3 regions of the Kitasatospora sp. NPDC049258 genome follow, and region 1 is predicted to be linked to each of the others. Evidence: riboswitches for the same ligand, from Rfam matches in the RefSeq annotation. Region 1 holds a riboswitch; each other region holds the start of a gene.
The links. A riboswitch is a leader RNA that binds a small molecule or an ion and turns the genes downstream of it on or off. The one in region 1 is predicted to bind cobalamin.
Positions count from the first base shown of each region.

Region 2: linked by a shared signal. The riboswitch ahead of AB0K43_RS07455 (peptidase) and the one ahead of AB0K43_RS22945 (ribonucleoside-diphosphate reductase subunit alpha) in region 1 are both predicted to bind cobalamin.
Region 3: linked by a shared signal. The riboswitch ahead of AB0K43_RS07430 (prenyltransferase/squalene oxidase repeat-containing protein) and the one ahead of AB0K43_RS22945 (ribonucleoside-diphosphate reductase subunit alpha) in region 1 are both predicted to bind cobalamin.

Region 1 covers NZ_JBFAQT010000029.1:42,588-47,137, reverse strand. Annotated here, with positions in the region: gene AB0K43_RS22950 (ribonucleotide-diphosphate reductase subunit beta) at 1-60, opposite strand, end outside; gene AB0K43_RS22945 (ribonucleoside-diphosphate reductase subunit alpha) at 81-2,471, opposite strand; cobalamin riboswitch at 2,653-2,794, opposite strand; gene AB0K43_RS22940 (GNAT family N-acetyltransferase) at 2,877-3,389, opposite strand; gene AB0K43_RS22935 (helix-turn-helix domain-containing protein) at 3,698-4,550, shown strand, end outside.
Region 2 covers NZ_JBFAQT010000006.1:24,639-29,188, reverse strand. Annotated here, with positions in the region: gene AB0K43_RS07470 (CPBP family intramembrane glutamic endopeptidase) at 1-482, shown strand, start outside; gene AB0K43_RS07465 (DMT family transporter) at 534-1,370, opposite strand; gene AB0K43_RS07460 (XRE family transcriptional regulator) at 1,487-2,065, shown strand; cobalamin riboswitch at 2,297-2,436, shown strand; gene AB0K43_RS07455 (peptidase) at 2,533-3,597, shown strand; gene AB0K43_RS07450 (flagellar hook-length control protein FliK) at 3,626-4,105, shown strand; gene AB0K43_RS07445 (serine hydrolase domain-containing protein) at 4,182-4,550, opposite strand, start outside.
Region 3 covers NZ_JBFAQT010000006.1:19,211-23,760, reverse strand. Annotated here, with positions in the region: gene AB0K43_RS07440 (hypothetical protein) at 209-532, shown strand; partial or broken gene AB0K43_RS07435 (adenosylcobinamide amidohydrolase) at 698-967, shown strand; cobalamin riboswitch at 1,547-1,670, opposite strand; cobalamin riboswitch at 1,731-1,863, shown strand; gene AB0K43_RS07430 (prenyltransferase/squalene oxidase repeat-containing protein) at 1,970-4,550, shown strand, end outside.

The sequences.
Region 1 (4,550 bases):
GTAGAACGACGGGTAGCGCATCGGACGCAGGGTCAGCTCGAACCCGGGGTCGAGCAGCATCTTCTCGCGGTCGGCGGAACTCACTGGCAGGCCTCGCAGGACTCGGGGTTCTCCAGGGAGCAGGCGAGCGCCGCCTCCTCCTCCGGGGAGAGGGTGGGGGAGGGCACCGGCACGGGGGCGGCGGTGCGGGCGGCGCCGGACGCGGCCTGGGCGATCCGGGTGGCCGGACGCGAACGCAGGTAGTAGGTGGTCTTCAGACCGACCTTCCAGGCGTAGGCGTACATCGAGCTGAGCTTGCCGATGGTCGGCGCGGCCATGAAGAGGTTCAGCGACTGGCTCTGGTCGATGTACGGCTGCCGGGCGGCGGCCAGGTCGATCAGCGCGCGCTGGGGCAGCTCCCACGCGGTGCGGTAGAGCGAACGGACGCCGGCCGGCAGCCAGTTCAGCTCCTGCACCGAGCCGTTGGCCTCGCGCAGCGCGTCCCGGGTCTGCTGGTCCCAGACACCGAGCTCCTTGAGCTCGCGCACCAGGTACGGGTTGACCTGGAGGAACTCGCCGGACAGCGTCTCGCGCTTGAACAGGTTGGAGACCTGCGGCTCGATGCACTCGTACACACCGGCGATCGAGGCGATGGTCGCGGTCGGCGCGATCGCCAGCAGCAGCGAGTTGCGCAGGCCGGTGGTGGCGATCTTCGCGCGCAGCGCGTCCCAGCGCCCGCTCCACTGCGGGGCGGTGTCGAAGTGGTCGATGTGCAGCTGGCCGCGGGCGGCCCGGGTCTCCGCGTACGCGCTGTGCTGCCCGAACTCCTCGGCCAGCTCGCTGGAGCGCTCGTAGGCGGTGAGCATGATGCGCTCGGAGATCAGCGTGGAGAGCTGCTTGGCCTCGGCCGAGTCGAAGTCGATCCGGAGCTTGAAGAAGACGTCCTGCAGGCCCATCACGCCGAGGCCGACCGGCCGCCAGCGGGAGTTGGAGTTCCCGGCCTCGGGGGTCGGGTAGAAGTTGATGTCGATGACCCGGTCCAGGAAGGTCACGGCGGTGCGCACGGTGGCGTCCAGCCGCTCCCAGTCCATCGCGCCGAGCAGGTCCTCGACCGAGGCGCCGTCCGCCACGTGCGCGCCCAGGTTGACCGAGCCCAGGTTGCAGACCGCGGTCTCGGAGTCGTCGGTGACCTCCAGGATCTCGGTGCACAGGTTCGAGGAGTGCACCGTGCGGCCGGGCAGCGCGGTCTGGTTGGCGGCGCGGTTGGAGGCGTCCTTGAAGGTCATCCAGCCGTTGCCGGTCTGCGCCAGGGTGCGCATCATCCGGGCGTACAGGGTCTGCGCGGGGATGGTGCGCACGGCCTTGCCGGCCTGCTCGGCCTTCAGGTACGCCTCGTCGAAGTCGGCGCCCCACAGGTCGACCAGCTCGGGCACGTCGGCCGGGGAGAACAGCGACCAGTCCGCGTCGGCGTTGACCCGGCGCATGAACTCGTCCGGGATCCAGTGCGCCAGGTTGAGGTTGTGGGTGCGGCGGGCCTCTTCGCCGGTGTTGTCGCGGAGCTCCAGGAACTCCTCGATGTCGGCGTGCCAGGTCTCCAGGTAGACGCAGGCCGCGCCCTTGCGCCGGCCGCCCTGGTTGACGGCGGCGACCGAGGAGTCCAGGGTGCGCAGGAACGGCACGATGCCGTTGGACTGGCCGTTGGTGCCGCGGATCAGGCTGCCGCGCGAGCGGATCCGGCTGTAGGACAGGCCGATGCCGCCGGCGTGCTTGGACAGCCGGGCGATCTGCGCGTAGCGCGAGTAGATCGAGTCCAGGTTGTCCAGCGGCGAGTCCAGCAGGTAGCAGCTGGACATCTGCGGGTGCTTGGTGCCGGAGTTGAACAGGGTCGGCGAGGACGGCAGGTAGGAGAGCGCGCTCATCAGCGCATACAGCTCGGCGACCTCGCGCACCGACTTCTCGCTGTCGCCGACCGCCAGCCCGGCGGCGACCCGGAGCAGGAAGTGCTGCGGGGTCTCGATCACCTTGCGGGTGATCGGGTGGCGCAGCAGGTACCGGGACTGCACGGTCCGCAGGCCGAAGTACTCGAAGCGGTCGTCGCCCTGCTGGTCGATCAGCGCGTCGAAGGCGTCCGCGTGCCGGGCCACGAAGGCGGCGGTGGTGTCGCCGATCAGGCCCTCGGCGTGGCCGACGGCGATCGAGGCGGAGAACGAGAGGGCGCCCTGGCCGATCGCCTCGTCCGAGATCTCCAGCGCCAGCAGGCGGGCGGCCAGCTTCGAGTACTGGGGGTCCTCGGCGATCATCGACGCGGCGGCCTCCACGGCCAGCCCGCGCAGCTCCGCGAAGTCGGAGCCGGCGTGGCGGCCGCGCAGCGCGGCGGCGGCGACGTGGCCGGGGTCCACCTGGGGGAGGTCGGTGCTCCGGTCGGTGAGCAGCCGGAGCAGCGCGGCACCGGGATCGGTCTGGGCGACGGAGGCTGAACCCTGGGACGGCAGGGCGACTGAGGCAGCGACGGTCAAGGCGCACTCTCTCCTGTGGCGGCGGCGGACGAGATCAGCCGGACCGTTGCGGACAGGGCGGAGCGGCACGCCGAATCACCAGGCGCGCATGGTCCCACCCCGGCCCACCCGCGAGGCCCGGACAAGTACTGCGGTGCTGCAAGGCATCTGCGGGGAAGCCGTGTGGCACACCGTCGGCAGGTCTCGGACTCGCGGGTCAGGGTGTTGCGAAGCCCGCTCACCGTTGCGGGGCAGCCCCGGACTCCCACCGGGTTTCCCTGCGTCGACAGCGAGAGCGAGCATACATGTTGTGGGCGGGCTCAGGATGCGCCACCAGATGTAGTGCCGCGTGTCGTGGTCGCTCAACTGCGTTGTGCCACCGGACCGGGCCCTGGCCGAGCCTCAGAATGTGATGGAGTAGACGATCACGCCGACGCCGGGCGCCGGCTCCCAGTCCCGCTCCGGGGCCCGGTGGAAGCCCAGTCGTTCGTAGACACGATGGGCCGCGGTCATCTGCGGGCGGGTGGAGAACGCCATTCCGGTGAGCCCCAGCTCCCGGCTGCGCGCCATCGCGGCGCGCACCAGGGCGCCGCCGGCGCCGCGGCCGCGGGCCGCCCGCGCGACCGCCAGCATCCGGATCTCGCCCTCGTGCGGCTCGGCGATGTCGGCCCAGGGGTTGCCGCCCGCGGCGAAGGTCACACAGCCGAGCACGGCTCCCGGTCCGCCGGCCGGATCGAGGGCGACGAGCAGCTCGGCCTCCTCGGCCCGGCGCCGGGCGTCCCCGAGGAGCTCGGCGTAGGGGCCGTCGGGCTTGCTGTGCCCCTCGCCGACGTAGACCTCGACGCAGAGCGCTCCGGCCGGGGCGAGGTCCTCCTCGCGGGCGTGGCGGATGACGAGATCGGTGACGGCGTCCATGCCCCGATTCTGCCGAAGGCCGGGTCGGTGCCGGTGGGCAGGGTGCCGTGCAGCCGGTCCGGCAGACCGGGGTCGGCCGGGTAGCCGCCGGAGCGGTGCCAGTTGTCCCGGCCGTGCCGGCCGGTGCGGTCGAGGTCGCGGCCGACCAGCAGGCCGAGCAGGCCGAAGGCGCCGGCCGCGCCGGCCAGGGCGAGCACGCCGTGGAGCGCTGAGGAGGTCATGCCTCCACTCTCGCGAGGGCCCCGCAGGCGGACGAGTGGCAGAAATGCCCACTTGCCTCGAAAACCTGCCACCGCCATGCTGGAGCCATGCTGAAGAACGTGGTCGCCGTGGTGCTGGAGGAGGTCCACCCCTTCGAGCTGGGGGTGGCCTGCGAGATCTTCGGCCTGGACCGGAGCGACGACGGCCTGCCGGTCTACGACTTCGCGCTCGCCTCGGCCCGCCCCGGCCCGCTGCGCACCCATGCCGGCTTCAGCGTCGACGTACCGTACGGCGCGGAGCGGATCGCCGAGGCCGACCTGGTGATCGCCGCCGCGACCGGCATCCAGGACGGGTTCCCGGCCCCGCTGATCGAGGCCCTGCGGGCGGCCGTGGAGCGTGGCGCGCGGGTGCTGTCGATCTGCAGCGGCACCTTCCTGCTGGGCGCCGCCGGGCTGCTCGACGGGCGCCGCTGCACCACCCACTGGCGGCACTCCGAGCGGCTGGCCGCGCGCTTCCCGCTCACCACGGTCGAGCCGGACGTGCTCTACGTGGACGAGGACCCGGTGATCACCGCGGCCGGTACCGCCGCCGGCATCGACGCCTGCCTGCACCTGGTCCGCAAGGTCCAGGGGCCCGAGGTGGCCCGCGGGATCGCCCGCCGGATGGTGGTCGCACCGCACCGGGACGGCGGCCAGGCGCAGTTCGTCGCCAGGCCGCTGCCGGCCGAGGACGGCGATTCGCTGGGCGGCCTGCTGGAGTGGCTCCGCCACCACCTCGACCAGGAGCTCACGGTGGACCAGCTGGCCGCCAGGGCGCACATGTCGCCGCGCACCTTCGCCCGCCGCTTCCAGCAGGAGACCGGGACCACCCCGCACCGCTGGCTGACCGGCCAGCGGGTGCTGCTGGCCCAGCGCCTGTTGGAGGGCACCGGCGAGCCGGTGGACGCGGTGGCGGCCCGCT
Region 2 (4,550 bases), on a different contig from region 1:
GGAGACTTCGGGGGCGGCCGGCTCACCTGTCTGATCGTCGCCTTCGCCTTCGTGGGCTACAGCGAGGAGTTGATGACCCGCGGAGTTCTCCTGACCGTTTCCGGTCCCGGTTCCGAGAGGTGTGGGCGTGGCTCGCCAGCACCGTCCTCCTCGGCCTGATGCACGGGGTCAACGCCGTCAACGGCCAGGATGCCGCCACCACGATCCGGCAGGTCTTCGGGACCATGGGCATCGGCACGATCTTCTACCTGTGCCGTCGCACGACCGGCACCCTCGTGGCCGGCATGGTCGTCCACGGCCTGTGGGACTTTGCCCTGGTCATCCACTCGGGCCCCGGTGCGGAGCTCAACCAGGCCACGAGCGGGGCGCTCGCATTCTCGGTGATCGAGCTGCTGGCCGTCGTCGTCCTGCTCGCCGGTGTCCGCAGGCTCTGGGGCCGTCCCACCCGCCGTGAACGACCCGCGGACAGCGGGCTCGCATGAGCGCCACGACGCTACCGATGCCGCGCGGCCCCGGCCGCTGCGAAGCCCGGCTCAGCCGAGCGCGAGGAGGCTGACGGCGACGGCGGCGGTGCCCAGGCCGAGGAGTTGGCTCGGGTGGAGGCGTTCGCCGAGGACGGTGCGGGCGAGCAGGACGGTGCCGGCGGGGTAGAGGGCGGTGATCACGGCGACGACGGTGAGGTCGCCGCTGCGGGCGGCGAGCAGGAACAGCAGGTTCGCCACCGAGTCCAGGGCGCCCGCGCCGGCCGACATCGCGTACGCGGGCCGCTCGGTGCCCAGCCTGCGGCGCAGCAGCCCTGCCGCGGCCAGTACGACGGCCGAGGAGACCGCCCGGCCGACGATCAGCGGGGCCACGCCGCTGCCTCGCGGTGCCTGGTGCAGGAAGACCAACTGGAGCGCGATGGCGGCGCCGGCGCCGAAGGCCAGCAGCAGCGCGGTGCGCGAGGGCCGGGCCGAGCCGGTGCCCGGTCCGGCGCTGATCAGCACCACCGCCAGCAGGGCGAGCGGCAGGCCGACCAGGCCGGCGGTACCCAGGTGCTCGCCCTGCAGCAGCCCCACCGCGACGGGCAGCGCCGCGGACACCAGGGCGGTCACCGGCGACAGCACGTTCATCGGGCCGATCGCCAGGGTGCGGTAGAGCAGGGCGAACGCGACGGCCGAGGCCACGCCCGAGGCAGCGCCCCAGCCGATCGCGCCGGCCTCGAACGTGGCGCCGAGGAACGGCCAGAGCAGCAGCTCGACCGCGAGGCTGGCCGGGGCCGCGATCAGGACGGTGCGCAGCACATGGGCCTTGCGGGAGCCGAGGCCGCCGAGGAAGTCGGCGCACCCGTAGGCGAGCGAGCTGCCCAGGGCCAGCAGCAGAGCGATCACGGCGGACCCCTTACGATTCAATGGAACGACCACACGGTACATCAGATCGACCGAAAGGCCCAACCGAACGACCGCGCGGTACATTGAAGTGGTCCAGCAGTGAGGATGGTGATCAGGTGACCGAGACGGCGGCAGCCCTGCGGACGGTCGCGCACAACGTCCGGGCGGCCCGTACCCGGGCGGGCCTGACCCTGGAGGAGCTCGGCCGGCGGGCCCAGGTCAGCAAGGGTGCGCTGGTGGGGCTGGAGAAGGCCCAGGGCAACCCCAACCTGGCCACCCTGGTCCGGCTGGCCGACACCCTCGGCATCTCGGTGTCCGCCCTGATGCAGGGGCCGCCCGAGGGTCGGGTCCGGGTCGTGGCCGCCGAGGAGGTGGAGCCGTTGTGGCGGGGGCCGCGGGGCGGTGCGGCCCGGCTGATGCTGACCACCGCGGGCCCGGCGCCGGTCGAGCTGTGGCGCTGGCGGCTGGAGCCGGGCGAGGAGTACCCCAGCCATCCCCACCGGCCCGGGGTCGTGGAGACCGTCAGTGTCACCGCTGGCCGGATGACCCTGGTCGTCGACGGCACCGAGTACACCGTGGAGGCCGGCCGGACGGCCACCTTCGACGGCGACACCGTCCACACCTACCGCGGCGCGGGCACCGAGGCCTGCCACCTGATCATGACGGTCCAGCTTCCCCCGGGCCCCGTCACCTGACCCTCGAAGGGTCCGATCCGCTCCGAGGGTGCCGGCACCGGCCGCTGGGCCCGGCCGGCGTACGAGGCCGGCGGCCGGACCGGATCTGCGAACGGCGGGACTGCGTCCACCGTGCCCTGCCCCGTCCCGCGGCAGCCGCGGTGACCGGCCGCCGTGGCGCCCGGGTCGGTCGCCGACGACCGATCAGGCCCGCTGCGATGTGACGTACGCGCCATTGACCGGGTCTTTCGCCCGTCGCCATGATGGGCCGTCATGTTGTGACTCCGCGGTCGGGGGAAGTCCGGTTCGAATCCGGCGCTGACCCGCAACGGTAGGCCGCCGACGGCTGTCGGCGGCGAGCCCGAACACCCGGCGGCGGAGGTGTGTCCACTCCTCCCGTCGTGGTCTGCGGGCCGGAGCTCCGAGGGCTGTCCGGTCGCGCACCGCCGTCCTCCGGGCCCCTGCGTCCAGGCCCGGAAAGGCCTTCCATGCCCGCGCTCCGCCGCTCCCTCGGCCTGCTCGCGACACCCGCGCTCGCCCTCGCGACCGTGCTCCCGGCCGCCACGGCCGCCCAGGCCGCCCCCACCTCGGCCGCCACCGTCCGCCCCGACGCCGCCGCGGCCGGCTGGCTGGCCCGCCAACTGGTCGACGGTGACCACTTCGAGGCCGTCCTCGACGGCGCCCACTACCCCGACCAGGGTCTGACCGTCGACGCCGTGCTGGCCTTCGCCGCCTCCCACAGCTCCGACCGGGCCGCCGCGAAGGCCACCACCTGGCTGGCGAAGCCGGAGATCATCACCGGCTACCTCGGCGACGGCACCACCGAGGCGTACGCCGGCGCCACCGCCAAGCTGCTGCTCGCGGTCGAGGTCCGCGGCGAGAACCCGGCCGCCTTCGGCGGTGTCGACCTCCCCGCCCGGCTCCGCTCGCTGCAGACCCCGAACGGCCGGTTCTCGGACCGCTCCCAGTGGGGCGACTACAGCAACGTCTTCGGCCAGTCCCTGGCCCTGATCGCGCTGCAGCGCACCCACGCCGGCGCCCCGGCCGCCGCGGTCGACTTCCTGGCCTCCGCCCAGTGCGCGGACGGCGGCTTCCCGATCTCCTTCGGCCAGGCCACCTGCACCGGCGACCCGGACGCCACCGCGCTCGCGGTCCAGGCCCTCGCCGCCGCCGGCCGCCCGGCCGAGGCCGCCGCCGGCCTCGGCCGGCTGACCGCCCACCAGAACGCCGACGGCGGCTTCGCGGCCGCGGGCGCCACCACCTCCAACGCCAACACCACCGGCCTGGCCACCGAGGCGCTGCTGTCCACCGGCCGCCTCGGCGCCGGCCTCAAGGGCTGGAGCAGCCTGGTCAAGCTCCAGCAGGGCTGCGCCGCCGACCCGGCCGTCCGCGGCGCGGTCGCCTACGACGCCAACGGCTTCAACGCCGGCAACGGCGCCCGGGCCACCGCACAGGCCGTCCTCGGCCTGGCCGGCACCCCGCTGGCCACCCTCACCGCGCACGGCGCCCGCCCCGCCGCGCCCGTGCTCGCCTGCCCGGCGACCACCCGCTGAACGTCCTGACCCTGCAAGGAGCTTCCGCATGAACGACACCCGCACCCCGGCCCGCCCGGCCCGCCGCACGCTCGGTTCGATCGCCGCCGCCGCGGCGCTGACCGCCGGCCTGCTCGGCGTCTGCGCCGCCCAGGCCCCGCAGGCGCAGGCCGCGGCCTGCACCGGCACCACCGGCGTCACCGTGGTGGTCGACTTCACCGCCGTCGGCGGTGGCATCCAGACCGGCTGCGCCCCCGGCGACCCGGCCACCGGCCTCGCCGCGCTCACCGGCGCCGGCTTCTCGTGGGCCTTCCACCCGCGCTTCCCCGGCTTCGTGTGCAAGATCAACTCGCTGCCGACCACCTGCACCAACCCCACCGGCAGCGCCTACTGGTCCTACTGGCACGCCCAGCACGGCGGCGCCTGGTCGTACAGCGGCCTCGGCGCGGGCAGCTACAACCCCGCCCCCGGCGACGTCGAGGGCTGGGCCTTCGGCGCCGGCACCCAGCCGGGCATCACGGCGCCCTGACACCCCGTGCGGACACCGCTGCCCCGGCCCCGCGCGAACGCGGGCCGGGGCACCGGCGGTTGCCGGCAGCCGCGGCTCAGCGGCACAGGGCCGTGTCCACGAGACGCTCGATGTGCTGGACGGCCGCCGCGTCGGACGGCTGGGTGGTCACCGCGATGTCGGCGGCGCGGCCGCCCTCGGTGACGCCGCCCCGGGTCTCGTACCCGGTGATGCTGCCGCCGTGACCCCAGTAGACCCCGCCGCAGGACAGCGGCCGGCTGACCAGCCCCAGCCCGTAGCGGGTACCGGGAGGGAAGGGGAGGCCGGCGGGCACGGTGGTGCGCATCTCGGCGAGCTGGGCCGGCGGGAGGAGGTCGCCGGCCAGGAGCGCGGTGAAGAACCGGTTGAGGTCGGAGTTGGTGGAGACCACCTGCCCCGCCGCCCAGGCCCAGGAGGGGTCCAGTTC
Region 3 (4,550 bases), on a different contig from region 1:
CGATCCTGCTGGCCCCCAGCTCCGGGTAGGGGTAGCCCCCGGGTGCGGCCGTCCGCGGGAGCGGGTTGCTCACGCGGTCCCGCGACTTGGCGCGGACACTCACAGCGGCAATGATCGCGGCAAGGGGAGTGCGGTGGCCCCGCCGATGATCGCTGCCCCGCCGTTCCCCAGCCGTCCGCCGTCCCATGGACCCATCGAGGAGCCACGTATGAAGGGGAGCCCCCGTCGCGTCGGCGCGGCGCTGCAGATCGACCGGCTCGAGACCGTCGACCGGGCCGAGGCCGAGGTCGTCGTCCGCTGCCTCGACGGGCCGGTCCGCCTGGGTGCCCGCTTCGGGCGTATCCGGGGCGAGGTGCCGGGAACGATCGACCTGGAGTTGACCCGCGCCATCGTCTACGGGCGGTCGGTCGAGGCGCTCGACACCGGTCTCACGGCGCTGGTGACCCTTCGCGGGGCGGGTGTTCACCACCTGCTGCCGGGCAGCCTGGCCGGCGGCTGGCAGGTCGTCGAGGGCGCCGACCCGGCGCCATGAGTCGGCGACCGGGACCCTTCCGGCGGGCGGGGTCAGCCGGCGGCGGCCGCTCGGCGGCGGTGGAGGCGGCGGTGGAGGTGGCGGTCGGCGAGCAGGGCCGTGGCGAGGGCGGCCGGTCGGGGCGGCGGTGACGGACATGAGGTGCCGGAGCGCGCCGTCTTCGTGCCGGGCACCGTCAACATCCTGGTCGTCGTACCCGCTGCGGTGTCCGACGCAGGTCTGGTGAACCTGCTCGCCACCGCCACCGCCACCGAGGCAAAGGTGCAGGCGCTGCTGGACGCCGGGTACGACCGCTCCGGGACGCCGTCGGAGGCGGTCTGCGTGGCGGTGCGCCAGCCGCGGCCGGGGTCGGGCGTGGAGCCGTTCGGCGGACCGCGCTCGCGGTGGGGCGCCCGGGTCGCCCGCGCCGTCCACGCCGCCGTGCGTGCGGGCGCGGAGGCGGACCGCGCGCGCCGGGTCCGGGGACCGGTGCCCGACCACGCGCGGCCGAGGCCCGGCTGCCGCCGGACCTGCGACCTGGACCCGGGCCGGGTCGATGCCGGCGGCGTACGCGTTGAGGGTGGCGCGCTCGTAGTCGGTGACCACGGGCGAGGCGCTCGGCCAGCCGGTGGCGGCCAGCTGGTCGCGGTAGACGGTGCGGGCGTTCTTGCTGGTGTCGCCGCCGGGGGTGACGTCGACCGCGGCGGTGCCGGCGGCCGCCAGCGCGCCGAACGCCCACTCGTTGGACAGGCCGCCCCCGGTGACGTAGCTGCCGTCGGCGGCCTGCAGCGACTTCAGATAGGTCACGCCGGTGCTCTTGGAGGTGGACATCTGGGCGGGGGACGCGGTGGCCCGGGCCGGCACGGCGGACAGCAGCAGGGCGCCGCTCGCCAGCGCGACGACGGTGGCGGAGGAGAGACGGAAGGGCACGGTCGGGCTCCTTGGGTGGCGGGCGCCGACCGGACCCGGGCGGCGGCCCGCGGAGGACCGCGTGCCGGCGGGGCGGCCGCCGCCCGGATCGCGTGGGCCGGCTTTCGCTCGTGGTGCGCGCCGGGCGGGCATTCGGGCTCGGAGCGTCGAACCGCCCCACACCGCTGCGCGTCAGCCCTGGATTCGCACCAGGTTCCCCCACTCGGCCACCCGGGACGCTATCGCACGTCAGGCCCGCTCACGAGGTGTCGAAGGCGACATGACGCCTCGTTGACTCCCCGCTCGGCGCCATGGTCTGATGAACCGGTTTTCATCCTCGGCAGTCAGGGGAAGCCGGTCGAAGTCCGGCGCTGACCCGCAACCGTAGACCCGCCCTTCGCGGCGGGTGAGCCGGAATGCCTGCGCCGAGGGGCAAGTCAGCAACACGTGCGTCGTCGCGGACTACGACGCGGTCCGGACCGGACCCCTTCACCTGGGCCCGGTCGGCTGCGCCGTCGTACCCCGCCTCGACCGACCTGGGAGTCGCCGGTGAGGGTCAGCAGCATTCGTACGAGTCAGGGCAGCCGGGGCCGCGGTCTCGCCTCCCTGCTGCTCGCCAGCGCCATCGCGGTCTCCGCGGGCACCACCGTGCTGCTCGGCCACCCCAGCAGGGCGGCCGCGGACCCGATCGAGGAGTGCACGGCCACCACCGGGGCCGTGGTCGCCGTCGACTTCGGCCACTGGGGCGGCAGCGTCGTGCGGGGCTGCGACGCCCACCCCACCACCGGTATGAACCTGCTGCACAACGCCGGGTTCACCACCGCCGGCACCGAGCACGACGGCCCCGCCTTCATCTGCCGGCTCGGCAGCGGCACCTTCGGCAGCGGCACCCAGTACCCGACCCCGGCCGAGGAGCCCTGCGTCAACACCCCGCAGGCCGCCGCCTACTGGTCGTACTGGATCGCCGAGCCCGGCCGGGACACCTGGTCCTACAGCCAGTTCGGCGCCGGCACCCAGAAGCCGAAGCCGGGCGAGGTGGAGGCCTGGGTGTACGGCGGGACCGACATCGGCGGCACCGGCGGGGCGCCCTCGTTCACCCCGGGTTCGGTCCGGGCGAAGAACACCGCCAGCCCTTCCGCGTCCGCGTCCGCGTCCGCATCGGCATCCGCGTCGGCCTCCCCGAGCCCGACCGGTCCGCCGCCCGCCACCGGTGACCCCGCCGCCGCCGCGGCGGCCTGGCTCGCCGGCCAACTCGTCGACGGCGACCACATGGAGAACTGGGCCTTCGAGGGCCCCGACCTCCCCAGGACCTCCCTCACCGCCATCGCCCTCGCCGCCGCCGGCAGCCAGGACCCGGCCCTGCGCAAGGTGGTCGCGTTCCTCCAGGCGCACGCCGACGCCTTCCTGCTCCCCGACGGCCCGCACGGCAGGCCCGACTCCCGCGCCGCCGCCCTGCTGGCCCTCGTCGCCGAGAGCACCGGCGGCAACCCCCGCGCGTTCGGCGGCCACGACCTGCTCGCCGCGCTGACCGACCACGTCTGCGCCGCGGCCGGCGAGGACGGGAAGTGCACCGCTGCGGGCGACTTCCTCGGCGCCGCGTCCCCCTGGGTCCAGGCGCTCGGCGTCATCGCCCTGCTGCGCGGCGAGGTCGCCCCGCCCGCCGCCACCCTGAGCCGCTTCGACGCGCTCCGCTGCGCCGACGGCGGGATCGCCGGGGCGATGATCGTCGAGGGCGGGAACTGCGAGTCCGACCCCGCCAACACCGCGCTCGCCGTGCTGGCGCTGGGCAGGGCGGGCGGCCACGACCGACTGGTGCGGCAGGCCGCCGACCGGCTCGCCGCGGGCCACCAGGCCGACGGCTCCTACCTCCCGTACGTCGGCGCCTCCGGCGGCGACACCTCCAGCACCGCCGGCGCGGCCCAGGGGCTGCGGGCCACCGGCCACGCCACCGAGCAGGCCGCCGCGAAGAGTTGGCTCGCCGCCCGGCAGCACCAGGACGGCGGTTTCGGCCCGGACGAGTGGACCACCGACTCGGACCCGGCCGCCACCGAGCAGGCGATCCTGGCCCTCACCGGCACCGACCCGGTGAGCGTCCGGCACGACCTCGGCGGCACCACCACCCCGACCCCGCAGCCCAGCCGCACGCCCGACCTGGTCAAGGGCAGCTCCTACCTGACCGACCCGGCCCACCTGATCGACGGTCACTACTACGAGGCCTTCCCGACCTTCGGCGACTTCGGCCTCACCATCGACGGCGCCTACGCGCTCGCCGCCACCGGCACCGACGACGCCGCCCTGCGCAAGATCGTCGACTTCCTCGACCAGCAGGGCAAGGACGCCAACGACCGGACCGTCAACGACTGGACGGGTGTCGGCACCGAGTACGCCGGTGGCGGCTCGATCGGCAAGGAGGCACTGCTCGCCGAGGTGGTCGGCCGCGACCCGCGCGCCTTCGGCGGCCACGACCTGATCGCCGCGCTCGCCCAGGCGGTCTGCGCCCACGTCGACGCCGACACCGGCTGCGCGGAGGCGGGCAACTACACCTGGGCCACCTCGGTGTTCTCGCAGTCCCTGGGCGTGCTGGCCCAGCTGCGCGCCGGGGACGCCGAGCACGCCGCCGCGCCGATCGCCTACCTGAAGAGCCTGCAGGCCGCCAACGGCTCCTGGCCCAGCCTCATCCCGGCCACCGGGGACTCCGACGTGGACAGCACCGCGATGGCCGTGATGGCCCTGGCGCTCGTCCCCGGCGACGAGGCGGCCAAGGCCGTCGACCGGGGCCTCGCCTGGCTGGCCACCCAGCAGCAGGCCGACGGCGGCTTCCCCGGCGCGGCCGGCGACTCCACCAACTCGGCCGCCCTCGCCGTCCAGGGCATGACGCTGCGCCAGGGCACGTACGCCGGGCAGATCGCCAAGGCGATCGAGTTCCTGGCCGGCCGGCAGAACGCCGACGGCGGGTTCAACGTCGCCTCCGCCGGGCAGCAGGGCTCCGACGTCCGGGCCTCCACCCAGGCGCTCGGCGGTGTCACCGGCATCTCCTTCGGCACGCTGCACCGGGACCTCGGCACCACCACGCCGACCCCGACCGGATCGCCGTCCGCCTCGGCCTCGCCGTCCGCGTCCGCCTCCGGGT